Regions from separate parts of the Alkalihalophilus pseudofirmus genome, predicted to be linked through region 1. Evidence: riboswitches for the same ligand, from Rfam matches in the RefSeq annotation. Region 1 holds a riboswitch; each other region holds the start of a gene.

Evidence for each region. A riboswitch is a leader RNA that binds a small molecule or an ion and turns the genes downstream of it on or off. The one in region 1 is predicted to bind cyclic di-GMP.
Region 2: it holds a riboswitch for cyclic di-GMP, as region 1 does, so the genes downstream of both, PQ478_RS20935 (hypothetical protein) here and PQ478_RS04425 (globin-coupled sensor protein) in region 1, are expected to answer to the same signal.
Region 3: it holds a riboswitch for cyclic di-GMP, as region 1 does, so the genes downstream of both, PQ478_RS01615 (hypothetical protein) here and PQ478_RS04425 (globin-coupled sensor protein) in region 1, are expected to answer to the same signal.
Region 4: it holds a riboswitch for cyclic di-GMP, as region 1 does, so the genes downstream of both, PQ478_RS16590 (type II secretion system protein) here and PQ478_RS04425 (globin-coupled sensor protein) in region 1, are expected to answer to the same signal.

What each region holds. Positions count from the first base shown of each region.
Region 1 is NZ_CP117835.1:867,735-875,866, reverse strand. It holds gene PQ478_RS04450 (S8 family peptidase) at 1-412, shown strand, start outside; gene PQ478_RS04445 (C40 family peptidase) at 528-1,532, opposite strand; gene PQ478_RS04440 (dipeptide epimerase) at 1,558-2,625, opposite strand; gene PQ478_RS04435 (DUF3870 domain-containing protein) at 2,715-3,032, opposite strand; gene PQ478_RS04430 (nicotinate phosphoribosyltransferase) at 3,263-4,363, opposite strand; gene PQ478_RS04425 (globin-coupled sensor protein) at 4,722-6,041, opposite strand; cyclic di-GMP riboswitch class II at 6,052-6,136, opposite strand; gene PQ478_RS04420 (DUF2332 domain-containing protein) at 6,228-7,274, opposite strand; gene PQ478_RS04415 (NlpC/P60 family protein) at 7,401-8,132, opposite strand, start outside.
Region 2 is NZ_CP117835.1:4,019,890-4,028,021, reverse strand. It holds gene PQ478_RS20945 (aminotransferase-like domain-containing protein) at 1-189, shown strand, start outside; gene PQ478_RS20940 (YetF domain-containing protein) at 236-931, opposite strand; gene PQ478_RS20935 (hypothetical protein) at 1,070-1,696, opposite strand; cyclic di-GMP riboswitch class II at 1,728-1,811, opposite strand; gene PQ478_RS20930 (pirin family protein) at 2,092-2,949, shown strand; gene PQ478_RS20925 (type 1 glutamine amidotransferase domain-containing protein) at 3,071-3,592, shown strand; one part of gene PQ478_RS20920 (IS3 family transposase) at 3,898-4,366, shown strand; one part of gene PQ478_RS20920 (IS3 family transposase) at 4,366-5,252, shown strand; gene PQ478_RS20915 (ATP-binding protein) at 5,826-7,358, shown strand; gene rlmN (dual-specificity RNA methyltransferase RlmN) at 7,564-8,132, shown strand, end outside.
Region 3 is NZ_CP117835.1:286,400-294,531, forward strand. It holds gene groL (chaperonin GroEL) at 75-1,715, shown strand; gene PQ478_RS01610 (CoA-disulfide reductase) at 2,142-4,085, shown strand; cyclic di-GMP riboswitch class I at 4,304-4,390, shown strand; gene PQ478_RS01615 (hypothetical protein) at 4,523-4,891, shown strand; gene PQ478_RS01620 (hypothetical protein) at 4,929-5,639, shown strand; gene PQ478_RS01625 (methyl-accepting chemotaxis protein) at 5,690-6,856, shown strand; gene PQ478_RS01630 (pyridoxal phosphate-dependent decarboxylase family protein) at 6,958-8,132, shown strand, end outside.
Region 4 is NZ_CP117835.1:3,105,614-3,113,745, forward strand. It holds gene PQ478_RS16575 (hypothetical protein) at 1-191, opposite strand, end outside; gene pilM (type IV pilus biogenesis protein PilM) at 191-1,171, opposite strand; gene PQ478_RS16585 (prepilin peptidase) at 1,220-1,981, opposite strand; gene PQ478_RS16590 (type II secretion system protein) at 2,057-2,518, opposite strand; cyclic di-GMP riboswitch class II at 2,610-2,693, opposite strand; gene PQ478_RS16595 (type II secretion system F family protein) at 2,782-3,990, opposite strand; gene PQ478_RS16600 (type IV pilus twitching motility protein PilT) at 3,991-5,031, opposite strand; gene PQ478_RS16605 (GspE/PulE family protein) at 5,056-6,726, opposite strand; gene PQ478_RS16610 (VanW family protein) at 6,739-8,132, opposite strand, start outside.

The DNA of each region.
Region 1 (8,132 bases):
TGCCTACGCCGAAGGATTACTAGTTGTCGCTGCTGCAGGGAATAGCGGCAATCGCGGCGGTAATAACGACACAGTTGGCTACCCTGCTAAATATGAATCTGTCATCGCTGTTGCTGCAACAGACCAAAACAATCAACGTGCAACGTTCTCTAGTACAGGACCAGCTGTTGAGATTTCAGCTCCTGGTGCCGGTATCTTAAGTACAACTCCTAATAATAACTATGCTTCATTTAATGGAACATCTATGGCCTCTCCACATGTAGCTGGTGTCGCTGCACAGGTATGGCAAGCGAAGCCCCATTTATCTAATGTTGAGCTTCGTAATCTCTTAAATGATACTGCCCTTCCACTAGGCGGCTCAAATCAGTTCGGAAATGGTTTGGTGCAGTCAATGGCTGCTATTCAACAATAATTGTTAAAAGCGTGGAAGTGTCCACGCTTTTTTTGTTTTTGCTAGTAAACCGCGTGTACCTCTATTTAACAAATAAGGCTGGTCCATTCACACATGGACCAGCCTCCTGCTATTGTTAATTGTCTAAATAACGACGTCCGCTGTGATAGCTTGATGCATAACTCGATTCATCAATCACCACAATTTCTACGGTGCTGGCTGTATTGGGTGAGTGAATCATTTTCCCTTCACCAATATACATTCCGACATGGTGAACGGCTCCTGTGCCATTGTTACGGGCAAAGAATACAAGGTCTCCTTTTTGCAAATCTTCTCTTTCAACAAATGTACCATGCTGAGCTTGTATGCTTGAATCACGAGGGATCGTTATTCCATGAGCCTTATAAATCGTGTGTGTAAATCCTGAACAATCAAATCCAAAGCCTGATACACCAGCCCATAAGTATGGTAAATCTAAAAACAATTCACCAGTAGCTAGTAAATCATCAGCTGTTGGTTTTGGTATATCTTGCTCTGATTCATATATTTCAATATCTGCTAGGTCGAACCACTTGTTTCCATCAGCTGGTGTCGCAACAAGCACTTTATCTCCCTGCTCGGCCATAACCGGCAATCTTGTATTGAAACTCACTTCCATAAATTCTTTTGATAAAGCACGATCTTCGTATAAAGAAGCAGTCGGCACAGTGACTGTCGCAAACGGACGGTTAGATAAGTCTTCTAGTCGTTCATTATTTGTTAACTGAACTTTAGGAACCCAGCCTGGATAACCTGATTCTTCACGAGGCGTAGGCTGGCCTTCTACTGAAATCTTAACCCAGTCACCCGCTTCTTCTAACACATTAACTTTCATTCCGTATAGAGCTTGTGTTTCTAGCTTTCCGACTAGCCATAGCTTTTCCTCATAGGTCATGTCAGTAGTCCACTTCCAGTGATCAACTGGATTCGATACAGCAGGTGCATCAATCGGCCGGTCCAAATTCGGCTCAGCCCACACCGTCAACACAGATACATCAACAAAGGCAATATCTCCTTTTCCTACCTCTTTTGCTAGGCCGGCCGGTGTTAGGATCATTCCAGCCATACTTACCATCAACAGCATAAGCAACCATTTTTTCATTAGACATTCTCCTCCTGTTTTGAATTTATATTGAAAGCCTTGCCTCTGTTGACTTGCGCCAAGAAACAACCCCGCCTTCATAGAAGAGATTGCTTTTTGCTTCCTCATCTTCTAACCAAAGTGGTGCATCTAAGTCCACCATGGTAATATTCGGATGTGCGCTGGCCAAAGCGGCGATCGGTGCAACAGATAGATGTGATTCCATCATGCTGCCGACCATACAAGGCATTCTTACTGCTTGCGCGAGGTCTGCAATGGCTCTTGCTTCATTCAGCCCCCCACATTTCATCAACTTTATATTCAACATATCAGCAGCACCCATCTTAATAATGTGATGAGCATCCTTTAGAGTTCTACAGCTTTCATCTGCCATAATAGGCAGATGTACGTGCTCCCTCACGTACTTTAACCCTTCTAAATCATCTGCTGCTACAGGCTGTTCTATAAATTGAACGGGAACTTGATTTGCTTCAAGAACGTGAATGAGTGTGATCGCTTCTTTTGGTGACCAAGCTTGATTTGCATCAATTCGAAACTCAATGTTCTCATTTGCGTTCTCTGCTAAATACAAAATCCGCGCAATGTCCTCTTTTCCTGATGTTCCAAGCTTTACTTTCATCTGAGTAAAACCAGCTCTAGTATGACGCTGCATTTGCTGATTCATTTCTTCTTTTGAGCTAAGACTAATTGTCATATCATTTTGCAAAGGAATGGAGCCTCCGCCAAAGAATTCGAGCAGATCGATTCCTAAGCTTTTCGAATAAGCGTCATGCAGTGCCATGTCAACGGCTGCTTTTGCACTATAATTTTGAATGCAGCTCTTTTGAACGAGCCTTATCATTTCTTGAAATGAGTAAACAGGTGTGTGTAAAAGAGCATCTGTAATTGGATGTTCAATTGCAGCTATAATACTCTCTTTTGATTCGCCGGTAATGGCATAGGTCGGAACAGCCGAACCCACCCCTGTAATCCCTGAATCCAGGGTAATCTTTACCTCAATCACCTCTACCTCAGTCACTGTCCTAAGAGCCGTTATGAAGGGTTCCTTAAGAGAAACAACCTTCACTGTTACATCTATTTGTTGAATGTTCATATAAAAACTCCTTCGACATCAATTAAAAAAATCCAGCTAAGTTCTGTAAAGAACTTAGCTGGATTTTATCCTGTAAGGGACAAAGCAGCTTACACGTTATGTAGTTGATTAAACTTTTGACTTGCATGACGAAAGGCAACAATGACAGCTTTTTGAGAAGAGCCGTAATACTTCTCCTCAATGGCCTTCACTATCTGATCTGTCTCTCGGATATTTTTTCCGACAAATAAGTGCCTTATAAATGAGCTTGTAATCGATAATATAGACGTTGCTTCAGCATCAATGATTTTTCCAGATAGCCGGTCAACCACAAAACCAATGAAGAATACTTTGTATTGTTCGGTTATCGGATTATTAGATGGTGATTTTGCTTCACCAACAATATAGATAGAATCTTGATCGAACATGTACTTCACCTACTTACCACTTACTGATTGATCATCGGATGGCTAGCTTATGATGACCAGAGCAAATGATTATCTGAAAATTATGATATATCATATCACTTCTTAATACAAGCAGACAAATTACATATTTTTCAAATAGGGCAGAGTTACCTTTTTGTTTGTTACAGTCCAACTCTTTACTCACATAAAAAAGCACATGCACTCTTTTGTAAGAATACATATGCTGCGAATTAGGAGTGCGGCATTTCAACTTTTTCCATTCGCGGGTTAGGATTAAACTTTCTGCCCGCTTTTGCTTCAGGCTGATTATCAAGCAAGACATCATCCCCGGTAAAACCAACTGACAGCTTTAGTAAACTGCCTCCGACACCATAGACGTCAACAGGAGCATCATTCTTCTCAAATTCACGAATTCTCTCAGCTGAGAATCCCCCGCTCACGACAATTTGTACATGATGATAGCCTTCCTCATTTAAGGCTTCCCTTAATGCTTTTACAAGCGGAATATTCACACCACGAGGGTCGAAGCTTCCTAAAATATGTTGATTACGAATAAAGTATTGATCAATCATCGTTCTTGATGTATCAACTCTAACCCCTTTTAGTGTAGCACCAAATTCCCTAGCTACTTTTAAAGAGTCCGTAATTACATCATTATTGTAATCAACCAACGCAATTAATTCATCTTCAGGATAGGTTTCATGATAGGCAATTGATGCTTCTACTACATCCCCATTAAACAGCTGAATAAGAGCATGGGGCATTGTACCAAGACCCTTTTCTCCCCACCATTCATTCATGGCATGAGTAGCTTGTGCAGACATCCCTCCGATAAACGCGGCATAGCCGTCTCCTGCTTGATTGCTGAAATGGTCATCACGATCACCCATAAAGATAACCCGCTTATGCTTAGCGGCTGAAACAACCCTGTATACATTCGTTGCAACACTTGTCCGTCTCGCTAAAATACCATCAATAATTCCTTCTAAAAAGCCGAATTTATGATAGGACCCTCTAATCGTGAGAACTGTTTCAAAAGGGTTGATTTTATCACCATCATGCAAGGCATGGATTTCAAGTTCTTCAGGATCTTCTGAGAACGTGTGCAAAAGAGCAATCGCTTCATCAATTCCGCATAAAACAGCCTCTTCTTTTTGAAAAAACTGCATCGTGACTATTTTATCAGGCTTATATCTTTTCGCGATTTCTTTTGTTTTAAGGAAGTATACCGCAGAGTACCAGCCCTCTTTAATTCTCTCGTCAAATTTAAATGTATGATTTGTTAACCGTGAAAGCTCGCCAGCCATCTTCATTTCAATTTCTTTTTTCATTATTCGGCCTCCAATTAGTTGGCTTGCTTTTATTTATACCTAGTAATTATCCTACTTACTATTTACTCTTTTTCCAAATCTTTAAACCTATACGCCCCATTATTATTTCCGAAAAAGAACCCATTTATAAAATAGATCATTCACATAACGTATCATGTTCTTATTTCCTCATTGCATCGCTCTCCATACACCTACTAAAATGACCACAATCAGCCCCCAGGCCAACACTTGCCAGTATGCCTTGCGCTTTTCTTTTTGCATACGGATTCCCCTTTTTAGGAAGACATAGTTATCTCATTCAACAGTCTAACCAAAGATTTTGAAAAAAGCACCTTACACTAAGTAAGATGCTGCACAATCAAGCAGTCGCAACCGCTTCATTTAATTGCTCGGCTGATAATGCTACGTTCATACTAGCTTTCTCTATCTCTTTTACGACACGAGTAAGCTCGTCCATTTGGTTTTTTACTTTCATAACGGTATGGCTGCTTTGTTGAATCGATTCCACCATTTGACCAAACACCACATCGGTTTGTCCCGATGCCTCAAGCCCCATCTTCACAGCTTGAATAACCTGGCTTAATGATTGTGCCACTTCTTGTTTGTAGTGATCTGAATTAGCGATTAATTTATCAATTTGACTGATTGAATTCTTCGTTTGTTCTGCAAGCTTTTTCACTTCTTGTGATACCACCGCAAACCCACGGCCATGCTCTCCTGCTCTGGCAGCTTCAATTGCTGAATTTAACGCAAGTAAATTTGTTTGTTCAGCAATATCTTTTACAATCGTAATTACATGAGTAATTTCACTTGTTGCTTGTCCAAGATGATTAATAGCTTTTTGCATATTATTGGTATACTCTTCAATTGAATGGATTTTATGAAGCATGTCACTTAATTGGCCTTGACCGTCATTTGCCTTTTTCTCAGCAATAATTGATTGCTCATTACTTGCTAATGAATTTCCGCTTACTTCATTGAAGTGAGAACTTAAAATCTCTACTGAAGCTTGAGTTTCTTCGGCCAAAGCTACTAATCCTTCACTAATCTCCATAATTTTAGTACGGATTTCTGTTTTCCCAACTTCAAATTGTTCTTTCATTTTGGCAACGGTTTCATTTTCATAAGCTTCGAGTACAATTTGCTGTTCTAAACTAAATAATTTATTAACTGCAGTTGTGACTTGCTTAATTTCATCAATTTTATTAGACCCTTGATCAAACTCCCGGCAAATAACAAGAAACATAGCTTGTTGAAGGTTTTGAAAGGCACTCATATACCAAGAAGTCTCTACACCAATCTTGTAATGAACCTTTGCGACTTTCACTCTATTCTCCACAAACTGTTCATTAATATTCCCTTCAAATAAGTCAATTAGATGCTTCTCTAACGTTCTTTCAAGTCGATCTACCGAACTATGCTGCTCAATTTTTTCTCTTAATACCTGCACTAGAAGGATCGTATCATAGAAACCACGAACCAGCTCATTAACATGTGATATGACTAAAGGTTGTATGCTTTTAATGACTTGCAGATCTTGCTCTGTCAATTGAACCATTCTCATTTTGTCATGAATCGTCGAATCAGCCACATCTACCTTCACTTGCAGCTGACCTACTTGCTCCATCCAATCGTTTTGACTTTCTTTGAAAAATTTGATTAACGAAAACAGGCTCATGTAAAGTATCCCCTTTATCGGCCGGTTGCGCTACTTACTCCAACTTCTCAAAGCGCCCAATTTACAGAGAAGTTTTCAACGTATCCGTCAATTTACCTATATTATACTAGAAAGAGGTAAAAAAACCCTTTTTTTCGCAATCAATAAATGACAAACACACGAACATTTTCCTATCAGCAATGTATATCAAACATGTGTTGTTTCTTGAACATTCCAACTAAACCACTCGCCGTGTCCAGCAGTTTCTGCTAGAGTTTCTTCTGTTTTCCTTCCATCAATATAAGAATCTAAATGTAAGAATCGATCTGAAATATTATTATACAAATGAAAGATATTTCGGTCTCTTCCTAGCTCATCTATTGTTTGAAGCAGCTGCTTTTTTGTCTCCAACGGCATTTGATTGGCAACATGCGTATGAAACACGCAAACGGTTACATTTTGAGGCAGCCCTTCTACTATTTGAGGCAGTAATTCAATTCCGTCCCCTTCTACCAAATTCAACTCATCTACACTTTCTTTTAAGATAGAGGCTGCTGCTTCAAATTCATTTCTTCTCTCCATATGTTCTGGCCAAATCAATGCCTTAAGCCAGCATATGTCTTCTTGGTCTCTTAAATCATTAATATGCAAATCAATCCCGCAGCGAGAATGCACAGGATAAGCTTCCTTTTTAAACGATGGAACATTCTCTCCTATTATTTCAGAGCTTAGAGATAAAGGTGAGTTAAGGTTCCCATATCGATGTAACCCATCATATGAATACTGATATTGATCACATAGCAATTGCAGACCGGCACTCGTACCGATCTCAATTAAAGCCAAAGGTTTGTTTGTTTTCTCATATATACAAGAAAAACTCGGATATAGATATGCACAGCGCCGCACTTCATTCGTTTGTACGAGTTTCGTTTGTAAAAGGTGAATAATCTCTTCTTTATACTCCTCGCAGAATGACTTAAAGTGAACAAATGCATGGGTAGATTTTTTCGGTTCTTCAACTAAACTAAGATAATAATCCGAAAGCTCATGCCTTACTCCTTTTAATAGAAGATAGTGAACCGCCCCAAAAAATAAATTAGGGATGGGCTGACCCTCTTTCGCATGCGAACAAATGATGAGAAGCTCTTCGTCTTTCGCTGTTTCTTTGGATAATGTCTCATATAACTTGCTAGAGTCTGCACACTCATCATTGGCAAAAAGAATAAAGCGTTTTGAAAGCTGATTAATGTCCATGTTGTCCTCCTAGAATGTATGTCTAAGGAAGATATCCTCCCTCAATATACAAAATTCGATTCCAAAGAGGGAATTTCCTTGTTCAAAAAGAAAAATAGGAAGCTGACAGCTTCCTATTCTTAAGGATTAATATCTCCTTGCTTCCAATAATCGATTAATCCAGTAAATATCATCATTCATCTCATACTTTTCTACCACTTGATCTCTTAACGTTGCAAAAAAACCATCCCCTAAATAAATGCCAATAAAACTTGGGGTATTACTTTCGGTTTCTTCACTGAAGAACATCACATCGCCTCGCTCTAATTCTTCAATATGAATGGAGTCCCCGCCTGAACGAAGCGTATGAATATTTCCTGATAACTGTTTATTGGCAGCTTCTAGGTACATGTTTTGTACAAATTCAACAGAAGAGCCATGAAACACTTCTCCCACATAATTCTCTGTTAGGACAGCAACGGCTTCAAGAGTAACATCTTCTATTTCATACGTTCTGGCTCCATAAAGTCGTGGCGGCCAATAGGAGCTTACAGTGAGGTCAACAATCATCACCCCGTTTGCTTGAGTAGCCACAACCATTTGGTTATTCCCTAAATAAATTGCAGGAATCAATGTCGTCCCTTCAAAGAATAACAAATCTCCAGGTTCAGCATTATCAGGATGTATCTCCATTCCAACTTGCCATTGCTGGCTGCCGTAGCGTGGAAGATCATATTGATATGCCTGCTTGTAAATATATTGTGTAAGCCCTCCTGTATCAAATCCCTGCTCAGGATCAGCTCCACCTAATTGATAAGGGCTTCCTAGTACTTGATAAGCCTCGTAAACCGCTGGATGATCTAGTTGGACTGAAAGATC
Region 2 (8,132 bases), 930 kb from region 1:
GATGGTGTGGATACGGATCATTTGTTAGAGCAGGCACTTGATGCGGGAGTTGCATATGTCCCTGGAAAGTACTTTTTCTTACCTGCCGATGAGAAAGCAGCATACTTGAGGCTTTCCTTTAGCTATGCATCTGAAGACGAGCTTGTAGAGGGAGTTAAGCTGCTTGCTAACGTACTAAATAAGTCTTAACAATTAATAAGCATAGAAGTCTCGAATCTTGATGAAACGAGGTCTTCTATGCTTCTTTTGATTGGTAGGGCACAATATAGATGCCATCGTCATACAGCCAATCAGCATAAACGATATCTTCTGGCCGGTTGTAGCCATGAGAGATTAGCTGACTCATCAGCCAGTCATGATTAAACCCAAGCTCCTTTAAGTTATCTTCTATAATTTCTCCATCTGTAATTAATGTGGTGCAAAGATAAGTAGTGCTTACAGGTAGGTTTAAGTCTTCAAGGGTTACCTTTTGATATTTATTTTTCTTTAAAATACTGATCGAACCGTTAGACTCTAAAATCGCATAAGCCACTTCGCGCAAAGAAAAGGTTTCACTTTGACGCAGTGAACTAAGCAGCTGATTGATGTTCATGCGGTTTTTTTTAAGCTGCTCTCGGTCAATCTTTCCGTTACGAATGATGATAGACGGCTTTCCTTCCAAAAGCCCCCTCACAGAACGGTGCTTTAGCAAATACTTCTCCATCATAATCATTAAAAAACCCCATAAGAGAACAACGTAAATAATATAGAAAATGCTGACGTTTACCTCAAATATCCCATTACCTAGCAGCTCTGATAATACAATAGCTGAGACAAAATCAAACGGAGTCAAATGACGGATCGTCGTTTTGCCAAGTAATCTAGTAATCAAAAAAAGCAAAAAGAATCCTATTACAATTTTAATCGACATATCCCAAAAGCCCGGCTCCATACAATCCTCCCCTAGCAGACTAGTATATGGTACTAGTTATGGACAAAGAGGGAGGGGTTTATTCAAAAAGGAAAGAGAAAAACCTCAGATCAAACATCTGAGGCTTAAACATTCATATAATTTACCCGAGGAACAAATTTAATTATTATGGCCTATCTTCCAGCCTGATTTATCTTCTTTTTCGTCAATTTGTTCAGTAACCGTAGAAGTCTCAAGTTCTCCTTTAGTAGTAGTAGTTGCCACTGTTACTATTGGTTCACCTTCAACTCTCTTCTCAGAAGATTTACTTGATTCGCTAAGAACTTTACCATTACTTCCAGGAGCGCCTTGATGGGTAATAGTAGTTTCAATGGTCTCTATAACAGTTACAGGAGTTTCTGTCGTAGTAGTAGTAGTTGTAGTTTCATCCCAAGTTGAGGTTGTTACAGTTCGAACTGTTGCTGTAACAGTAACGTCTCTATACTCATTTTTTGTAGGATGTTTTTCAGTATTACTTTTAATAACAACACGTTCTTCGGTTATATCTGTATCTGTTTTAGTCTCTGTTACAGCAGATTCTATTGAGTTAACCTCAACACCTTTAGTTTCGTTTGTTGTAACAATAACTTCAGTCGTTACTCCTTTAGAAAAGTTCTCGCTTTGGCCAGGTGCTGTTTCTAACCCTTTTCCATTTCCATTTCCATTATTAGCCATAGCACCAGTGGTGAAGCTAACAGATAAAATAAGTGTTAATACTGCTACTGATAATTTTTGTGCTTTTTTCATCTTCCATTTCTCCTCTTAAATAAATTTTTTTAAATAAGAGGGTCGGTTACACTACTAGCTCCATATAGCCCAAGTGTCCAAGTAAAGACTATACTTCATAGCACCCCTAATTAAAGAGGTCCGGTTACACTACTGGCTCCATATAACCCAAGTGTCCATATAAAGGTTATACTTCATAGCTTACCTTTGAAGCATTGTGCATAGGTCATTATATGCGTTGGTGGGTAATTTATTATATGTATAAAGACCTATAATTCTATTATATTTATTTTGAATTAAAGATAAAGTTTTTTCGCTCGACAAATTTCTTCTTTTCCAAAGCCAAGCTAAATCGTTGTATGGAATTGGTTAATCTATGTATGCTAATAGAAGCAAATAACTGGAGGTGTCTTGCAATGGGTACAGAAGGTGAACGTGTGATACGTGATCATTGGAAGGTGAAATACAATAAGAATGGATATCCGCATGTCCAGCAAGGCTGGGTTCTCCCGCCGGATAAGATGACAGAGTATGATCCTTTTATCTTAATGGCTGATGATTGGTTTAAGCGAGGGACGTTCTCGGATCATCCGCACCGAGGGTTTCAGACGATCACTTATGTTATTGATGGCAGGTTAGAACATACAGATAATAATGGAGGCCATTCAGTGCTTTATGCAGGTGATGTACAGTACATGAATGCTGGGAGCGGGGCGCGCCATGCTGAAGAAGCAGTGGATGATGATCTTATTCACACGCTGCAGCTGTGGCTTAATCTGCCTAAAGCGTTAAAAGGAACGGAATCATCATACCAAAATGTACTGGTTGAAGACGCTCCTAAAGTAGAAATCGACGGTGGTTATCTGCGCATTTATTCAGGAGAAGCAGAAGGGGTTAAAGGGCCGATGGATTCATTAGTGCCGATTAATATGTTTGAGCTTTTTTTAAAAGAAGGAGAGTGCTACTCCCTGAAGCTCCCCCAAAATCACAACGGCCATATTTATATGCTCCAAGGAGAAATGACTTTTGCTGATAAGGTAACACTAGGAAAAACGGAAGCTGGACTGTTATCTTATCAAAAAGAGGCAAGTAATGATGCGTTTGATCATTTGCATATTAAGGCAAATGAGAGATCAAGAATGCTCATTTATACAGGCAAGCCGATTAATGAGACTGTAGTGGCTCGCGGGCCGTTTGTAATGAATACAGAAGATGAAATTCATGAAGCCTTTAATGACTTCAGAATGGGACGATTTGGCCCGTCTTCTCAGTAAATCTCTATAGTTTATCCCTATGCAGCGAGAGATGATGCTCTGAGTGTTTGCATCAACTAAATGATTCTGTCACGATAAAGGCAGGGAAGAACACTGCTCTTATAAAGGAGGCGTACTAATAATGAGGCTAGAAGGTAAGAAAGTCATTCAAATTGTCAGTAAGGATTTTGAAGATCTGGAATTATGGTATCCTGTTCTGCGCTTGCGTGAAGAGGGTGCAGAGGTGCATATTGCCGGTGAAAAAGCCAATGAGACGTATATCGGAAAATACGGGGTGCCGATTGTTTCAGAGTACTCATTTGAAGAAATCAATCCAGAAGAGTATGACGCGATCTTAGTGCCAGGGGGCTGGTCTCCTGACTTATTAAGAAGATTTGATTCCGTGTTGAATATGGTTCGTACGTTAAATGACCAGAACAAGCCGATCGGGCAAATTTGCCATGCTGGCTGGGTTTTGATCTCAGCGAAAATCCTTGAAGGCAAGACGGTGACAAGTACTCCTGGAATTAAAGATGACATGATGAATGCCGGGGCCACTTGGGTTGATAAGCCAGTTGTTGTAGACGGCAACATCGTATCCAGCCGCCGCCCGCCAGACCTCCCCGATTACATGAGAGAATTCATTAAAGTTCTCGAGTCATAATGATCTGCTAAAGAGGGTCAGTGAGAAAGCACCTTTGCCAGGTGCTTTTTTTCTTTACTATTTAATTGAGCTAATTCTACCCCAATTCTCGCCTACATTTTAGAGCAAAACATAACCCAGCGGATGAAATATACGAATTCTCATAGATGGTATAAGGAACTTAAAAAAGACCCATCTTATAGTAGTTGTTGATCTCCGCTGCAGACACACGCTTTCCGCGGGCGGTCCGGGAGCCTCCTCGTCGCATTTTGTACTGCACCCCTATTGTTGGACACCTCAATCAACAATAGGAGGTGCCTTCATCAATGACCACGTTCACCAAGGAATATAAACTTCAAGCGGCTAAACGTTATCTAAATGAAATCATCAGTTATCGAGAACTTGCAAATCAAGTGGGCGTAGATGATTCGACGCTGCGATATTGGGTGATGTTAGTTCGCTATCATGGGGATCAAGCTTTTGCCTTCCCCTATACAAACTACTCAACTGCCTTTAAACTGAAAGTAATTCAATTTATGACCGAAGAGAATTACTCCATTCGAGAGGCATCAGCCATTTTTCATATCCCCGTTCCATGTATGCTTCGCAGATGGAAGAAAAAGTGGGAAACAGCTGGAGAAGATGCCTTTGAACTAAGAGAAAAGGGGCTATCTACAATGACTGTTAATCAGAATAAAAATAAGGGCAACAACTCTTCAAACCCATCGGTAGAAGAGTTGAAAAAAGAGCTGGAATACCTTCGTATGGAGAATGCGTATTTAAAAAAGCTGAAAGCCTTAGTTCAGGAAGAACAATCACCAACAAAATCAAAGCGAAAGTAGTATATGAACTAAGGAACGAATTCCCGGTGAGTCGAATGTTGAAAATAGCCAAGATGCCTAGAAGCACTTACTATAACCTTGTTAAAAAATGGAGCCAGCCAGATCCTGATCGAAAATGGAAAAGAAGAATTGCATTCATTTACCATAAGCACTTTGGTCGATATGGCTATCGTCGTATTACAGACCTCCTTCAGGAAAAGGGATATGCGATTAACAAAAAGAAAGTGCTTCGAATGATGAGAGACCTAGGGCTTAAATGCCTTGTACGAATGAAAAAATACAAATCATATAAAGGAGAAGTTGGAAAAGCAGCTCCAAACATCCTAAACCGTAACTTTAGAGCCGAGAAGCCTAATCAAAAGTGGGTGACAGACATTACGGAATTTAAATTGTTTGGACAGAAGCTCTATCTGTCTCCACTATTTGACCTGTTTAACGGCGAACTGATAACCTATACGCTCCAATCAAGACCAACGTATGATTTGGTCGATACGATGTTGGACCAAGGGTTAAAGCACCTAAATAAAGGCGATGATCTCTTGATTCATTCTGATCAAGGTTGGCACTATCGAATGGCCCCTTACGTAAGGAAACTGAAAGAACATAACATCACACAAAGTATGTCTCGAAAAGGCAACTGTCACGATAATTCTGTCATGGAAAACTTTTTTGGAATCCTGAAATCGGAGTTCCTTTATTTAAACGAATTTGATAGTATTGAACACTTCAAAGAAGAGTTAGAACAATACATCTATTACTACAACCATGTGAGAATTAAATCAAGATTGAACCGGAAAAGTCCAGTAGCTTATCGACTCAGTACCCAAAAAGCTGCTTAAAAAAGTGTCCAACTTTATGGGTCCAGTGCAATTTGTCCTGTGGGGTCTCCCTGGTCACGCACATCCCGCTGGAGTCGGTGTCTTCCGCTCCAATCAACGGAGGGGGGATGTTGTGAAATTGCTCCCTCATAATAAGCAGCAGTTCAATGACATTAGTAAACGAGGTCGCGGATTTCAGCTTTTATAACTTGAACTGAACAATAACTAAAACACTCCATTTATTAATCACTCAAAGCAGTAACCCAGCGGATGAAATATACGGAGACTTCTGCGGTTACTAGAGCAGGAGTGAGATCCCACAGGGCTTTAGTCCGAGGAAGCTCACTGGCTCCCCGCGAAAAGCGAAGTATATTTCAGGAGCGGTATACATAGACCGCATTAATATTTTTGTGCCAACATCATAGTTTATTTTAAAGATATTAACTGCCCATATGATTAACTATCGATTGGGGTGTACAGGAAGTTCCTTATACCTATCTTCCTTACCTATTAACTATGTATGTAATTTTGTACTAATTTATGGTATTTTAAGTAGTAGGTAAGACCTGATTAGGCAGAGTGGGTGAGGAACGTATGGGAGTAGAGACGGATATTAAGTCCTTTATAAAGAAACGAAATCGATTAATGATCATTGTATTGTGGCTCTCATATGCGTTGACGATGGCCGTCTTCATATTTGATCCAGTCTATTCATCTAAATGGCCTCCAGTCGGCTTTTCTTTATTAGTTGGATTAATGATTATTAGAAAGCTGCTTAAAAATGAATATTGGATGATGTATATTATCTCCTTTACGATGTTCTTCTACTTATTTGTACTGAATGTCGAGTTTCCGTATTTAGTAAACTATATTTATATCTTGCTTGGAATTATTATTACATCCCTATACCAGCATTACGGCGTAACGATCTTCTCAGGTGTACTGGCGATCTTTTCGTTAACATACTTTTTTTATTTTTCGTTTGAAGAGATATTTACTACCGTTGAGCCCGTTGATATTGCTTATATTATCGCCTTGTCGATCATTATTATGATGTTCTTTTTATTTCATATTAAATTTACAAAAAGCTTATGGGTGAAGGCTAGGTTAGGAGAGAAGCAGGCGAAGGAGAAGCTTGCGTCGACTGAGAATTATCTGGATGCTTTCTTTACACAAACGAGTGAGGCTATTGTTGTTTATGATTCAAATGGAAAGATTATAAACGTAAACGAGGCATTTAGTTCTTTATACGGGTGGGAGTATGAGGAGCTGGTTGGTTATCATATTAATGAGTTTATTCCGCCGCAATGGGAAGCAACCTCTGAGCTTGAGATGATACATAAATCTAGGGAAGGCAAGCCATTATCAGTAGCCATTGCCATTTCCTATATTAAAGATACAAACGGAAAAATTGTCGCTTATTTAATGATGATCTGGGATATTTCTGAACGTAAGCGCACAGAAGCTCAGTTAAGACAATCTGAGAAGCTGAAGGTAGTCGGAGAACTAGCAGCTGGCATTGCTCATGAGATCCGTAATCCAATTACAGTGTTGTCAGGATTTACACAGTTAATGGAAAACTCTCATCATAAAGAGATGATGCAGGCTGAATTGAAGCGGATGGATGGAATTGTCGAGGAGTTATTAATTCTTGCAAAACCTCGTGCAGCAGAGCTGGCACCTATTTCTATTAAAGAATTGATCGAAGAAGTGATCTTGTTATTTGAATCAATTTGTATGAATCAAAAGATTAATGTGAACTGGAATAATAATCATACCCCTCTTATCTACGGAGATTATAATCGATTAAAGCAAGTGCTGATTAATGTGTTTAAAAATGCGATTGAAGCGATAGAATATAAAGGATGCATTGAGATTACATTATCCACTATTAAAGATCAGGTATGTATTCATATTGAAAATGACGGTCCTCCGATCCCTAGTGAGATGCTATGTGAAATTGGTTCTCCTTTTTATACAACAAAGGAAACAGGAACTGGGCTTGGGTTGATGATCTCATCCTCAATTATGAAAGAGCATGAAGGTTCTCTTTCAATTAAAAATCGGGAAGAATCCGGAGTTGTCGTCACCCTTACTCTCCCTAGGCATAACGGGGAACGTATGTAATTTCCATATAGAGACACAGCATTAAGGATTGTCAAGTACTTTGGCAATCCTTATAATGGGTTATAGTGTGTCTTTTTAGGGCACGATGGTTGAGGGTGTTCTCTAGATATGGGACAATGAAGAGATGCAACATTGTGTATACACTGGCTTATAATAGATGTCACTTAGACTTTGGGAAATATATAAATTGAAATGAGGGTTTTACATGCATAAAGAATCCATTTACGGTTTAACGATGGATCAGTTGACTGAATGGCTGATGGAGCGTGGACATAAGAAATTCCGTGCGACTCAAGTTTGGGACTGGTTATATAGAAAACGTGTGAAAAGCTTTGATGAGATGAATAATGTAAATAAAGACTGTCTAGAGCTTTTAAGAGAGAATTTTGTAATTTCTACTTTAACAGAGCATGTGAAACAGGAATCTAGTGACGGTACCATTAAATTCCTCTTCAAACTGTATGACGGCAACTTAATTGAAACAGTCTTAATGAAGCATAAATACGGTTTGTCTGTTTGTGTTACGACTCAAGTAGGCTGTAATATCGGCTGCAGTTTCTGTGCGAGCGGCCTGTTAAAGAAAAGCCGTGATCTATCGAGCGGTGAAATCGTTGAACAGATTATGAATGTTCAGCATCACTTAGATAGTGTTGGGAAAGACGAGAGAGTCAGTCACATTGTTGTGATGGGGATTGGTGAGCCATTTGATAACTTTGACAATATGGTTGATTTCCTTGAAGTAGTGAAAGACCATAAAGGACTTGCTATCGGAGC
Region 3 (8,132 bases), 580 kb from region 1:
ATTAATCCATTGAAGTTAACCATTAAACAAAAGCGAATTTGACTATATACACTATTTTCTAGGAGGTCGAAATCATGGCTAAGGATATTAAATTTAGCGAAGAAGCACGTCGTTCGATGCTGCGCGGTGTAGATGCCCTTGCAAATGCAGTAAAAGTAACCCTTGGACCAAAAGGTCGTAATGTTGTTTTAGAGAAGAAGTTTGGTTCTCCGTTAATCACTAACGATGGTGTGACGATTGCAAAGGAAATTGAACTTGAAGATGCATTCGAAAACATGGGTGCTAAGCTTGTTGCTGAAGTAGCAAGCAAAACAAACGACATCGCTGGTGACGGTACAACAACTGCAACAGTACTTGCACAAGCTATGATTCGTGAAGGACTTAAAAACGTAACATCTGGTGCAAACCCGATGGTTATCCGTAAAGGAATCGAAAAAGCAACAGCAGCTGCTGTGACAGAGCTTAAAAACATTGCTAAACCAATCGAAGGTAAAGAGTCTATTGCACAAGTTGCTGCAATCTCTTCTGCTGATGAGGAAGTTGGCCAAATCATTGCTGAGGCAATGGAGCGCGTTGGTAACGACGGCGTTATCACAATCGAAGAATCTAAAGGTTTCTCTACTGAGCTAGAAGTAGTAGAAGGTATGCAGTTCGACCGCGGATATGCTTCACCTTATATGGTAACTGATTCTGATAAAATGGAAGCAGTTCTAGATAACCCTTACGTTCTAATCACAGACAAGAAGATCGCGAACATTCAAGAGGTACTTCCAGTTCTTGAGCAAGTTGTACAACAAGGCAAGCCGATCCTTATCATCGCTGAAGATGTTGAAGGTGAAGCTCTTGCTACCCTAGTTGTGAACAAACTTCGCGGAACATTTAATGCAGTAGCTGTTAAAGCTCCTGGATTCGGTGACCGTCGTAAAGCTATGCTTGAAGACATCGCTACATTAACAGGCGGAGAAGTGATTACAGAAGATCTAGGTCTAGACCTTAAGTCTGCGAACATCACTCAACTTGGCCGTGCTAGTAAAGTAGTTGTAACAAAAGAAAATACAACAATCGTTGAAGGTGCAGGCGAAGCAGATCAAATCGCAGCTCGCGTAAACCAAATCAAAGGTCAATTAGAAGAAACAACTTCTGACTTTGATAAAGAAAAGCTTCAAGAGCGTCTTGCTAAATTAGCTGGCGGTGTAGCTGTTCTTAAAGTTGGTGCTGCAACAGAAACTGAAATGAAAGAACGCAAACTTCGCATTGAAGATGCTCTTAACTCAACTCGTGCAGCAGTGGAAGAAGGTATCGTAGCTGGTGGTGGTACAGCACTTATCAATGTAATTAAAGCAGTTGAAGCTGTATCTGCTGATGGAGACGAAGCAACTGGTGTGAACATCGTACTTCGTGCTCTAGAAGAGCCAGTTCGTCAAATTGCACACAATGCAGGTCTTGAAGGTTCTGTTATTGTTGAGCGTCTTAAGTCACAAGATGTTGGCTTTGGATTCAACGCAGCAACTGGCGAGTGGGTAAACATGGTCGAAACAGGTATTGTTGACCCAACAAAAGTAACTCGTTCAGCTCTACAACACGCTGCTTCAGTATCAGCTATGTTCTTAACAACAGAAGCTGTAATCGCTGATAAGCCTGAGGAAAACGAAGGCGGCGGCATGCCTGACATGGGCGGCATGGGCGGAATGGGTGGAATGGGCGGCATGATGTAATAAGAAAAGCCGAAGCGACTGCTCAGAAACGCAGGAATCTGGAGCAACTGACAAGTGGCGTTCTTTGCCACGTAGGAGGGTGTGAAGAGTCCGGAGTTTCTAGGAGTGAAGGCTAGACATCTGCCCATCAAACCCTTGATAGATAAGGTTTTGACATAAAGTGAAAAGAAGCTTCTCATAAGTTGAACAAACTTATGGGGAGCTTTTTTGTTTGTAAATCTACGGCTTTCAGAGCATATAAGCCTCACAAGCGATTTTATCTCCAAGGGTAAGATTGTGAATTAAATGTGAAATGTTTCACAAAATCCTCCAAATTAGTAGCACCTCGGGTATAATGAACGCATAAGATACCTTATAGGGTATAGGGTGTATTCATATTAAAGTTGTTCAATGGTAATTTAAAATATCTCTTTTGGAGGGGATCAAATGAGTACTAAAGTAATCATTGTAGGTGGAGTAGCGGGCGGTGCAACAGCGGCAGCAAGATTAAGAAGGATTAGTGAAGATGTGGAAATTATTCTAGTTGAACGTGGTGAGCATATTTCATTTGCTAATTGCGGGCTGCCTTACTATATTGGCGAAACCATTAAAGAACGAAGCAAATTACTCGTTCAGACCGTTAAAGGCATGTCAAAACGTTTTAATCTTGATATTAGAAATTTAAGTGAAGTGCTGAGCATTGATCCACAAAATAATAAATTGACAATCAAGAACCTAAGAAACGGTGAAGAGTACGAAGAAACGTATGACAAGTTATTATTATCCCCTGGAGCAAGGCCGATGGTTCCGCCGATTCTAGGATTAAGTGAAAATATGTCTGCTTTTACCTTAAGAAACATACCTGATACTGATAAAATCAAAACCTATGTGGATTCCAACAAACCTAAGAAAGCCGTTGTAATTGGCGGAGGATTTATCGGAATTGAAATGGCGGAAAACCTGGTTGATCGAGGAATAGACGTGACACTTGTTGAGATGGCTAAACAAATCATGGCCCCAATCGATGTTGAGATGGCAAGCATCTTACACACTCATTTAAAAGAGAAAGGTGTACATTTAGTACTGGAAAACGGAGTGCAGGCTTTTACAGAACAGGGCAAAAAAGTGCTTCTTTCTGATGGAACTGAAATAGAAACAGATATGACGATTCTTTCAATCGGCGTCAGACCAGAAAATGAATTGGCTAAATCAGCAGGACTAGAGCTTGGAGAACGCGGGGGCATCATTGTAAATGAATACCTGCAAACTTCCAAAGAGGACATCTATGCCGTGGGGGATGCAATTGAAGTTGTTGATTATATCAATGGCAAAAAAGCAATGATTCCTCTTGCAGGACCTGCTAACCGTCAAGGTCGAATTGCGGCCAATAATATGATGGGAAAAAAGGAAAAGTATCAAGGGACGATGGGTACTTCTATAGCTAAGGTATTTGACTTGACTGTTGCAGCAACCGGAAACAACGAAAAGACATTAAAGCATCTCGGCATTACTTATGAAGTGGTTCATATTCATCCAAGCTCTCATGCTGGTTACTATCCAGGGGCTGCACCTATTGCTTTAAAACTCATTTTTGATAAAAGTACCGGAAAAATATTTGGAGCACAAGCGGTGGGGGCAGATGGCGTGGACAAGAGAATAGACGTTATCGCAACAGCTATCAAAGGTGAACTAACAGTAGAGGATCTAACAAATCTAGAGTTATCCTATGCACCGCCATTTTCCTCAGCAAAAGATCCTGTCAACATGGCCGGTTATGTGGCTTCTAATATTATGGACGGTGAATTGGAGCATATTCAGTGGCATGAAGTCGATCAAATCGTTTCAGATGGTGGAGTATTAATTGATGTTCGCGAACCAATGGAACGTGAATTCGGCTTCATTAAAGGCTCTACTAATATCCCATTAAATGATCTAAGAGACCGATTGTCAGAACTGCCAAAGGATCAGACGATCTATGTCAGCTGTCAGGTTGGTTTAAGAGGATACCTAGCTAGCCAGATTCTTAAAAACAGGGGATATAAAGTGAAGAATGTTGATGGCGGCTGGAAAACCTACTCTTCTGTTTTAGGAGGAAACCTTGCTATAGATGGTAAAACTACTACCAATGACCGTAGAGATACTGAAATGAAAAGTACAATAGAAATAAAGGTTGATAGGGTTGTAGATGTCAGAGGGTTAACATGTCCAATGCCAATCATTGAACTTAAAAAAGGCATTGAATCATTGGATAACGGTCAAGTGTTAGAGCTTCATGTAACAGACAAAGGAGCTTTAAACGACCTGCCCACATGGAGTGAAAAAGCTGGTCATACCCTTTTGAAAACTGTTCAAGAAGGGAAGATCATTAAATTCTGGATAGAGAAGAAATAAATGTTTTGTAAGAATTGATAACAATATTATTTAAGCATGCTCAAGATAGGGGCATGCTTTTTTAAGTGGAGAAAATGGAGTATTATCTCCTTATGTAAATCAATAGTCCTGTACTTTAATGTCTATTTTAAATTAAAAAAATACATAATTCGACAATATCTAATTCTTTTGTGCTATAATGACGTTTGTGTCATTGTGAATTTAGAACCAGTAATTAAATAGGATAAAGGCAAACTTATCGAAAGGTAAGGACGCAAAGCTACGAGTCTAACATCCTCTTGGGTCATGATAGTCGGGTTGCCAAAAATGATATATGAATGGAACGATTATTTGGCTATCCCTATTTACGTCTAGGGATAGCTTTTCTTTTTGTATCTAGTGAAATAAGTGAAGGTCATTAATGAAAATAACATTCCATAGGAAGAAGGCGATAAGAGATGATAGTAGTTAATAAAAGAAAGTACAAAATGGCCATTGATGAGAATGAAAAAGAAATTCAAGTTCAAGTGCATGGATTAATGAGAGAAGAAGATGTAGAAGGATATATGATCGATTTGCAGGAAACCATCGATAAAGTATCAAGACCACATTATACATTTGTTGTCGATGCCACACACCAAACACCTGTCCCATCAAAAGTTGTCCCGCAACTAGAGCAAACGATGCAATTTTATTCTAGTTTAGGCTTTAAAGATATTCTTGTTGTAAAGCCTGCCTCTAAAATTGCTCAAGTTCAAATAAGGAATGCTCTTCAGAGAATTAACTTCTCAGGTACATTTGTTGAGCGAGTATCTCATTCGTTTTAAACGAGGTTCATTTAATAATTTGAAAGGAAGTTAAGGCGTGCAAAAAACATTAGAACGATATTCATATGAAATTATAACAAGCGAACAATCTACTCTAATAGAAAAAGCAGCTGAATGTCTAGCCCGCTCATTTATAGGGGTGAATGTTTCAGGTAAATGGGTTCAGGAACCTATGGTAGGTCAATTAGATATACGTTATGAAGATTTCTACGATTTCACCAAAGATTATTTAGTCAGTACAGTGGACCAGGGTTATTGCGTCATAGCTAAAGATCAAAATCAGAATGTGGTGGGTGTATTAGCAGGAGATACAAATGCGCCAGTCATATTTGGAGAAGATCTATTTGAAGGGTCGTTTTCCGATATGAATGTCATTCTCCATGTTTTAGAAGAGATAGATCAACGATTCATAGATGATTATAAAAAGAGAAGCGGAAAAGAAATAGAAGATGGTGAGTTTTTGCATTTATTCATGTTGGGTTTAACAGCTGAACATGACCGTCATGAAGTAATTCAACAATTAGGCAATGAGTTAATAACTAAGGCAGCTTCACAGGGATTGAAGGCAGTTATAGGTGAAGCGACAAACCCAAAATCGATACGTGTAATGGAAAAATATCATCAAATGGAGAAGTATACAGATATAGGTGGGCATTACATTGTACATAAATATAAAGAAAATAACAGGTTAAGTGGAATTGATGAGAGTATAGCTGATGGGACCTATTTCCTTATCAGAGAACTTTAAAAGGGTTCATTTCGAATTAAAATAAAATAAAAAGTAGGGGATTCATTCTTATGGAAGTTATACTGCTTGGTATTATTATCGTTTTATTAGGCACTACAGTGTATTTTGCTTACCGTTATTTTTCCCTAAAGCATAATCCGCGCATTAATAAAGAAATCATAAATGGAATAAGAGAACTTTCTGCAGGGAATATGAAAAGCAAAGTGGAAGAGAAAAGCGCTGATTATACTGTATACAATCAACTAATCGAATTTTTACATCGTGTAAAGGAAAGTTACTCTTCCTTATCAAGCAATGTTTATCAAAAAGGAGAAAATTTAGCTAAGGTCGGGGAGTCTGCTATTGAGAAAGCGGACATTGTAAGAGCCGCAATTGATGAGGTAGGAAGAGGCTTAGAGAAACAGTTAGTAGCTACAGAAGAAAGCGCCATGTCTATGGAAGAGATGACACAGGCGATTGAAGATCTTTCAAATAGATCAAATGAAATTTCAGATCGATCAACTGCCACTTTAGAATTAACACAAGATGGAAATGAGAGATTAAAGGACTCTTTGGAAAAAATGGAGCAGTTTAATCAAACCATTAACCAAACATTTGATGGCATCAATAAACTTAGCGAAAAATCACATGAAATCGGTTCTATTGTAAAAGTGATTACAGGAATTTCAGAACAAATAAATTTGCTTGCCTTAAATGCCTCCATTGAAGCAGCTCGAGCGGGAGAACACGGCAGAGGATTTGCGGTTGTAGCTGATGAGGTTCGGAAGTTGGCTGAACAATCACGTCAATCTTCTTCTGAAGTATCTAACATAGTTAAAAACATACAAGCAGAAACCGAGGATGTTGTTAAATCAATGAAGCAAGGAACTGATGAGTTTAAAGATACAAACATGGCGATCGGAGAAGTGGGAGCTATGTTTGAAAAGATTCTATCTACGACAAAGATTATTGCTGAGAATAATGTTAATTCCTCTGCAAGTACAGAAGAAATAACGGCAGCTTCTCAGCAAATTATGTCAACTATGGTCGAGATCGCTTCAATCTCAAGAGAATCAGTTGAAATGTTCGAGGAACTAATAGAAATTAGTGATGATGAACAACGTATCATTCAAATATTAGTCCAGGAAGCAGAAACACTGTTAGAGGCTGAAAATGGCTCTAACCAAGTATTGTCATCATGGGCCCCTCGTAATGAAACAGAAAAAGTGACAGCATAACAAAAAATCAATAATACAGCATAAGAATAGGGATGCTTCTCATAGGTTAATTAAACTTGTGTGAAGCTTCTTTTTGTGATAGACATCAAGGAGGTAAAGTAATGAACGAGTTACAAAAGCTGTACCCGAGCATGGACGGTAATAATGTTCAAAGAGAAGAATTATTATCTTATTTTAAAACAGTAATAACAAAGGTAGATGAATTAAAGGATCCTAATAAACTAACGTTAGGAGAAATGCCCGAGTACACGGCAGATTATTATAATCGTATAATTCATCAGGCAGACATCCCGAAAACGGGTACGCCTATGGATGAAGTGATTGTAAAGCTTCTTAAATTGGTAGAGGGACATAGGTATGTCAACCGAAACTACGTTGCTAATGCAGCGCCCCTTCCGAATATTGCGAGTGTCATTGGGAATTTAATTATGGTCCTTGTTAATGGAAATAATCTTTGGGATGTAGAGGGACCTGCAGCAGCAGCGGCAGAAGTCGAGATCACCAGTATGCTTTCAAAACTAATCGGATACGATGAAAATCTAAGTTCTGGCTATACAACCTGGGGAGGGCAAGGGGCTGTCTTTAACTCTTTACGACTTGCTATTGCAAGGTACTCACCGATCTCTAATCAAAAGGGGGTGCCTGACAATCTGTATTGCTTTTGCTCAGAGCTTTCCCATTACAGCTTGTTTAAATCAGTAGAAGCAACTGGAATAGGAGTAGAAAACATGATTCGTGTGAAGGTGAATCGTGATCATTCTATGAATTTAGAAGACTTTAAAGAGAAAATGGAGCATGTTATTGAAAAAGGCGGTGTTCCATTATATGTTCTTGCCACAATGGGAACAACCGATACGTTTGGGATTGATGACATGGAGGGGATTAAGAGGATAGCTGAAGAGTTAGAAGTTAAGCACTGCTTGAGTCCTGTCTATATCCATGCAGACTCAGCTATGGGAGGTATGTATACCTTCTTTAATGATTATGACTTCAAAAGCAACCATCTTAAACTAGAAGAACCTGTTATACAGGTGTTAAAGTCCTATCAACAAAAGTTTCAACAGATCAAGCTTGCAGATAGTATGGTTTTTGATTTCCACAAGCTTGGCCAAACACCATATATCACGAGCTTATTCTTAGTGAAAAATAGAGAACACTTAAAATATGTTGATTTAGATGAGGAAGAAACGCCGTACGTTGGGAATCGTGGGTATGGAAACTACCATACTGGCTACACAATCGAATGCTCACGAATGGGAAGTTCTCTGGCAATCTA
Region 4 (8,132 bases), 1.8 Mb from region 1:
ATTTGAGCAGACTCCAGCTGAACGTTGTAGACTTGGTCATTTACCACCTGCACCTCTTGTGTCAGATGGCGCTGGAATAAGAACGTCGTTAACACCGCTAAAAGCAATAGAAATAAAAAGGCCCCTGCATATAAAATACTCGTATAATTTTTTTTAGGCTTTTCGGGTAATAAATTTACTTCAACGAGCATTAACGATACACCTCTTTTTTCAACACAAGGCCTTGGGCATCATAGTACCTTACCGGCGCATCATTTTTCGTTTGCTCAGACAAGCCAGTAATTTCAAGCATGAGCCGATCACTAAACGCTGCCTCAAATTGAGAGAGATAAGGATGATCGCCACAAAGCAGCATTTGGCCCATTTCTCCCTCGCCTTTTAACACATTAAACTGATAGAAATTCATTACTTTTTCTACTTCACGGACACATTCTTCAATGGCTTCTTCCATTTCTTCCTCTTCCTTTGTCCATGCTAGACGGGTCACATCCCCTTCACCTGTTAAAGACCAGCCTTCCTGGTCAAGTTCTGAGAGAATCGTGCTTAAAAATAAAGGATGATGACCTTTAAAAATAGTAATCGTTGTGACCATTGCGTCAATCTGCACTTGAATAACATAGGCTCCCGTCTCAACTTGTCCATTTTCAAAAAACAATCGGTAAGCTGAAAGCGTTGAAAGATCAGCTGCATTCGGTTTCAAATGGACTTCAGAAAAGGCATCTATGTATTGATTAAGAACGGATTCTCTCGAAGCAAAGAGCAGTACTTCCTTTTGACCGTCACGCATCCCAATTACTTTAAAGTCAAAAATCGGATCATCAAACGGCAGCAAAAGGCTCTCTCCTAAATCTAAATAAAGCTGCCCTTTCACTTCTTCATCGGGAATTGTCCCATCGATAAAGTGGGTGCGAATAATCGTATGCTGCTGCGGCAGGCAAAATTGTATCCGTTGTCTTTTAAGCTTCCATTCCTCCACACATTCAGCCAAAATCGTCACAAAGGTCGTCATGTCTTCAATTTGGCCGTTAACGACAATCCCAACAGGCAAGTAGCGCTCTTTTATTTGAGAGATTTGCAAGAGATCTGGCTGCTTGCTTCCTATATATCGAATAACATGATCTTTAATAATAAAGGCATGCCGCTTTTGGTTCGGTTGTTGAAAAAGGTTCATCTTTTATTCACCATTTCTCTTTAAAAATAACTTCTTATACGTAGTTTACTATAAGAATAGACCTATGTACCATTGGACTAGAGAATTTCCATAAAAATATGCCGTTAGTGCTCCTAGTACGATAAAAGGGCCAAATGGAATCGGCTTTTTGCGTTTTACTTTTCCAGCTGCCATCCCGATACCAGCAATGATTGTTCCATATAAGCATGAAAAGAAAAAGGCAAGCAGCACATCATGCCAGCCAAGAACAAGTCCAAGCACAGCAAACAGCTTAATGTCTCCGCCACCCATTCCGCCTCTGCTGATCACCGCAATAAGGAGCAGCAACCCAAATCCAACAGCCGCCCCCACAAGACTAGACCACCATGGATCAAGCGGTGCTACCGCCAAACGTAAAAGCAGGAAGAGCGGCGTAAAAAATAATAGGATTTTATCTGGAATTAACATGTAGCGGATATCGCTGACAAAAATAATAGCAAGGAGCGAAATAAGTAAAAGAGCCACAATTAATTCATACGACCAGCCAAGCAACACGTAAGCCCCGCTGAACGACAACCCGGTCACGAGTTCTACAATCGGGTAAAGCGGAGAAATTTTCGTTCCACAGCCGCGGCACTTCCCCTTTTGAAATAGATAAGAAAAAACAGGGATCAGCTCCCGCGTTGATAAATCACGGTCACAGGTTGTACAATGCGAGCGCGGGGCGACAATCGATTCCCCCGCCGGCACACGCAGCCCAACCACATTAAAAAAGGACCCAAACGTCAGGCCGAAGACAAATAAATAACCAATAAACAACCAATCAACCATCAAGGCCTCCTAAGGTGTAAGGATTTTCTGAATTTGTGTAGTGAAAAAGCCTATCGAGGGGATAGGCTTTTGATATTATTCATCATCTTTACAAATATTATCTCTAGAGTCGCTACTGAGATCTTGGGAGCTAAGACCCTCAAAAGTACTTCCTTCAGTCCCTATATTACATTTTCCACCAGAATAAGTCATTGCAATGTTTGGAGTATTGTTCTCAAAACCAACAGTATAAGTTACTTCCCCCTCCCCCCAAGGGTTAACAAGTTCTTCATGATATTCTGCAATAGCTCCATTAGTTGTAGAATTATAAGTAATACTACTATCAATATTACCACCACCTGCTGAATACAACCTTGCAGCATTCAACACTTGTTGGGCATTTGATATTGCTGAGTCCTTCTTACTATTCTCAATAATATTTCCAATACTCGGCACTGCAATCGCAGCAATAATTCCTAAAATCACAACAACAGCCAACAGCTCAACCAACGTTAAGCCTTTTTCATTCTTCGTCTGTTTCAACCATCTTTTCATCATCTTCGTATCCTCCGTTTTTCATTTTTCATCTGTTCACGCGTCTTCAGTAACTCTCTGCAACATAGAAAAAACCAATCCTGCATGTAGTCATGACAAAATTGGCCGGTTGCACTAGCTGCTCCAAACTACCCAAGTGCCCATGTACAGATAGCTTTTCATCACGTTCCATATGAAATTCGTATACTTTTATAAGTATAAATGTCTAGTAGATTGGTTCTACAGAAATCATACTGGCAAATCCTTCATTTGTCTAGCAAAATTTTCTATCCAACCGCATCAAATATTTCAAACATCGGAATTGCTATCGCTGCGACAATTACACCGACCACAGCTGCCAAAATGACAATCATAACTGGCTCTATTAATGCTTTAATTTGGTCTGTTCCCGCTTCTACTTCTGAATCATAGAAATCTGCTACTTTATCAAGCATCGTATCTAGTGACCCTGTTTTTTCACCGACTGCAATCATTTGCGTCACTAAAGGAGGGAATACCCAATGCTTATGCATCGGTTCTGCAATCGATTCCCCTCGTTCTAATGAATTACGAGATTCGCGGATCACTCGGGCAATTACTTCGTTTCCAGCAATCCTCTCTACAATTGAGACAGACTGCAATATCGGCACAGAGCTTGAAAACAGCGAGCTTAATGTTCTTGTCATTCGCGCGAGCGCTGCTTTTTGCAGCAGCTTTCCGAAAATCGGCATCCGCAGAATAAACAGATCGCGATAATACCTAAGCTCCGCTCGGTCATTCACGATTTTCAACAGCACGATAACTAAAATAACGGCCAGCGGCAGAAGCCACCATAGTCTGCTGAATATCTCTCCTGCCTGAAGCACAAGCACTGTAATCATCGGCAGCTCGGCATTAAAGCTTGCGAACATATCAGCAAATGTTGGGACGACATAGGATAATAGAAAGATCACAATGATGATCGCCACAAAACCGACCACAATCGGGTACGACATTGCAGACATCACTTTCTGTTTTGTTTTATGCTGTTTCTCATAATAGCTCGCAAGCCGCTCTAGGATATCATCTAAATTACCGCCAAGCTCGCCTGCTTTGGCCATATTTACAAATAACGGCGGGAACACTTTCTTTTGATTTTCAGCCGCTTGTGAAAACGGATTCCCCGCACGTAATTCGTCCTCTACATCATGTAGGGCTGCTTTAAGTTTTTTAGAAGACGTCTGCTCACGCAAGATTACAGTAGCATCAACCACTGAGATCCCCGCTTTTAACAGCGTCGCAAACTGCCTTAAATAAATCACAAAATCTTGTGAGCGCACTCCGCCCGCACCTAGCTCGATTTCCATATCGAGAATACTTTTGGATTCATTCAGCTCTCTCACAGCTACCCCGTCTTCTCTCAGGATGAGACGAGCCTGCTTTTCTGAAGGAGCCTTCACTTTTCCTTTCTTCACATGTCCTCGCCGGTCACGTCCTGAATATTTATAAACGCCCATTTACATCCCACTTTCACTTACGTACGCGCTAACTGTTTCATACTCCACCGCACCTGAGTCGACTAATTCTTTAATTGACATCTCAAGCGTATGCATCCCGCTTGCACGGCTCGTCTGCATCACGCTGGGTATTTGGTGGATTTTCTCGTTGCGGATAAGGTTTTTCACAGCTGCATTATTCACTAGGATTTCCGTTGCCGCTCGTCTTCCTTTTCCATCTGCTGTTTTAAATAACCGCTGAGAGATAACGGCTCCTAAGACGGAAGCTAGCTGAATGCGGACTTGCGGCTGCTGCTCTGGCGGGAACACATCGATTACACGGTCAATCGTTGCCGGGGCATCCGTTGTATGCAATGTCCCTAATACAAGATGTCCTGTTTCTGCTGCCGTGATTGCAATCGAGATTGTCTCTAAATCACGCATTTCCCCTACTAAAATAATATCAGGGTCCTGCCTTAAGCAGCCTCTTAGCCCGTTTGCAAAGTTTTGCGTATCAAATCCCACTTCACGCTGATTTATAATCGAGCGTTTATGCTTATGTAAATACTCAATCGGGTCCTCAAGCGTAATAATATGTTTATTTGATTGTTCATTGATCTCATTAATCATTGCAGCCAGAGTGGTCGACTTCCCGCTACCGGTCGGACCTGTTACAAGCACTAGTCCTTGAGGTTTTTGGGCAATCTCTTTTAACACTTCAGGCATCGAAAGATCATCGAGTGTAGGAATTTTCGTCGGCACAACTCGGATCGCAAGACATACACAGGAGCGCTGGAAGTAGGCATTCACACGAAAACGCGACACTTTCGGAATGCCGTGTGAGAAGTCAAGCTCTCCCCGCTTTTGGAACACCTTCCACAGATTTTCCGATAAAATCGCACGTGCCATTCCCTCCGTGTCAGCCGGCTTTAACACGGTTTCTCCGTGATGAGCAAGTTCCCCGTTTATACGGATGACAGGCGGCACCCCAACCGTCAGGTGAATGTCTGAGGCACCCATTTCAAACGCTTCAATTAGTAAAGATTCCAGCTTTTCTTTCATCTTATCACTCCTCATATCTCTCCTTTACTCATCCATTGCCACACGCAGTACTTCTTCGATTGTCGTTAACCCCTGCTTTACTTTGAACAAACCATCATCTATTAAGAAGATCATCCCTTGTTTCATTGCATAATCACGGATCGTGCTCATTGATTTGTTGTTCATCATCATTTGACGAATATCATCGGTTACCATTAATACTTCCTGAATTGCCAGTCTTCCTTTATAGCCTGTCGCATTACAAGACGGACAGCCGCTCCCTCTTTTTACTTTAGAAGGTTTGATGCCGCGTTTTTCAAACAAATTCCGCTCCATTTCTGTCGGCTCAAATTCTTCTGCACACAGCGGACATATTTTTCTCACAAGACGCTGCGCTACAATACCAGATAACGAAGAGACGACTAAATACGGCTCGATCCCCATATCAATCAGACGAGGAATCGTTGCAATCGCGCTGTTTGTATGAAGTGTGCTTAATACGAGATGTCCCGTCAGAGAAGCTCGGATTGCTATTTCAGCGGTTTCCGTATCACGGATTTCCCCAACCATAACGATATTAGGGTCTTGCCTTAATACCGATCGCAGGCCGGCAGCAAATGTCAGCCCTACTTGAGCGTTCACCTGCACTTGATTGATGCCCTCAATTTGATATTCAACCGGGTCTTCAATCGTAATAATATTCACTTGCTCTGAGTGTACGTGGTTAAGTGCTGCATACAGTGTAGATGATTTACCAGACCCAGTAGGACCCGTAATTAAAATAAGACCCGACGGCTGTTCAATCATTTTAAGGAACCGTTGATGATTAATTTTATTAAAGCCGAGTTGTGACAGCTTATTCAGCGTACTGCCAAGGTCTAAAATCCGGATCACGACCTTTTCTCCGTAAACGGTAGGCAGCGTTGAGATCCGCAAATCAATCGGTGTCATTTGTATTGATGTTTTAATCCGGCCGTCTTGCGGGAGGCGGACTTCTGTAATATTTAAATTCGCCATGATTTTCAAACGGGCTACAAGTGAATTTTGAATCCGTTTTGGATACACCCGCTCTGTTTTTAACACCCCGTCCACACGGTAGCGAATGACTATTTTCTTCTCCATTGGATCAATATGAATATCACTCGCTTTTTGAACGAGACCCGCTTGTAAAATTTGATTAACGAGCTTTATGACCGGAGCATCTTCCTCATCTGCATCAGCCGGATTCGCATTTGCAAGCGCCTCTAGATCCTTTTCATCGAGTTCCGCCTGCAAAAATGCATCGTCTAATTGATAATGGCGTTCGATCGCTTGTTCAACCTCATCTTTTGTCGCAATAGCCGCCTCAATTTGAAACCCTGTCGACATTCTCAGATCATCTATCGCATAGTAGTCCATCGGATCGACCATCGCGACATACATCATGTTTCCTTCTTTTTTTAGCGGGATCAATTGATTTCTCATCGCAAATTCTTTTGGCACCATTTTCATCAATGATGTATCAATTGGGTAACGAAAAAGGCTGACATGTTTGATGCCAAGCTGAACCTCAAGTGCTTCAATCAGCTGTGATTCTGATATATAATTTAATTCTAAAAGGGCATCACCTAATTTCTGCCCTGGCTTCTTACTCCCAAGCGCCTGCTTTAACTGCTCGCTTGTTAAAATGCCGGCATCCACTAATAAATCCCCTATCCGTTTACGTACCCGAGCCATCTCTCTTCACCTCTATTCTTCACCCTTCACTTTAGGCTTCTCCGACTCACCATTCCCATCGTGGGAAGTTCCGTTATCAGACTGCCCCGGGGTTTTGTTTGTATCGTTTCCATTTCCATTTTCAATCCCGCTTCCACCGCTGTTCCCATTGCTATTTCCATTTCCATTTCCATTTCCATTGTTATTCTCAGACCCATTTCCACCCTCATTTCCGCTGCTTGGTCTATCAGATGGCGGGTATGGCTCACCCGAACCATTATCTCCCGGCGGTACAGGTGTTATGACTGCATCTCCTCCTGGCGGTAATGGGTATATGACAGACGACGGAATAGCTGGGTTACTGTTCTCAACCGGCTCTTCATCAACAGGCGTTTCTTGTAAACTCCACTCTTCAATTTTGTGCTGAGGCGGGTAGTAATCAATGCCGATTTTCTTTTTCATGATGACGTCGCCTTCTAGCGAGCGTTCGATGTGATACACATGAACAGAATATCCTGGTGCGCCCTCACTTATGACCTCTTTATCCCCAATGTGGCGGTCAGGTGAGAATTGAACGATTGTACGCGGAGCGATTTCCTCTTGCTGCTCTAGTAACAGCTGATAATCATGGATAAATGATTTTCCAATTAACTCAATTGATAGTTGACTGTTATCGTAGCTAGTTTGCAATACGTAATCATAGTAGTTAGGGTTGTATACTTTAAGATCCATCGATTGAGCCGACACACTTGCTGCGTAGCCTGCTTCGGTGTAATCCGGCAAAGTCAGCCCCGTATGACGTTCAACGACTTGAATATTCGTCTGGCCAAACAATTGAAACAGGGCAGCTGCCAGCATATCGAGTCCTTGACTATCAACTAAAGGCTGCCGCAGTTCTCTGAGCGTTTCTTGCACAGAAAATACACTTCTCCCGCTTACTTCATAGCCGTTTAATGCCTCTGTCCATTGCGGCAGATACGTAGATTCCAACTGAGAAAGCTGCACGGATGCGACACTCACCTCTTCTAATTGAAAAGCTTGTTCAAAATGTCTGCTTAATTCAAATGACACTCGCTTCTCCTTCATCGACTGAAGTTCTTCTTCAATCGATGAAGCTAAGGAATCGTAATCTACCCACTCGGATATTTGATAGCGGGATAGAGACTGGACCGCATCACGCAAACGCTGTTTATTCACAACAGCATAAATCTCTGCCTGCCTGTGGGAAGCGGCTTCCGTTAGAGCCTGATCGACTTGAAATTCAATGACATCACTCGGCAGGATGGCTGTTTCTTCAAATAGATATAAAGAGAGGCTCGCCTGCTCATACCACGTATTCACTTCATCTTCTATTACTTGTTTGGCCGCATTTTGCTCCATACCGACTACTGATACACCGGCAATTTCCGTTCCCGTTTCATAAGCCC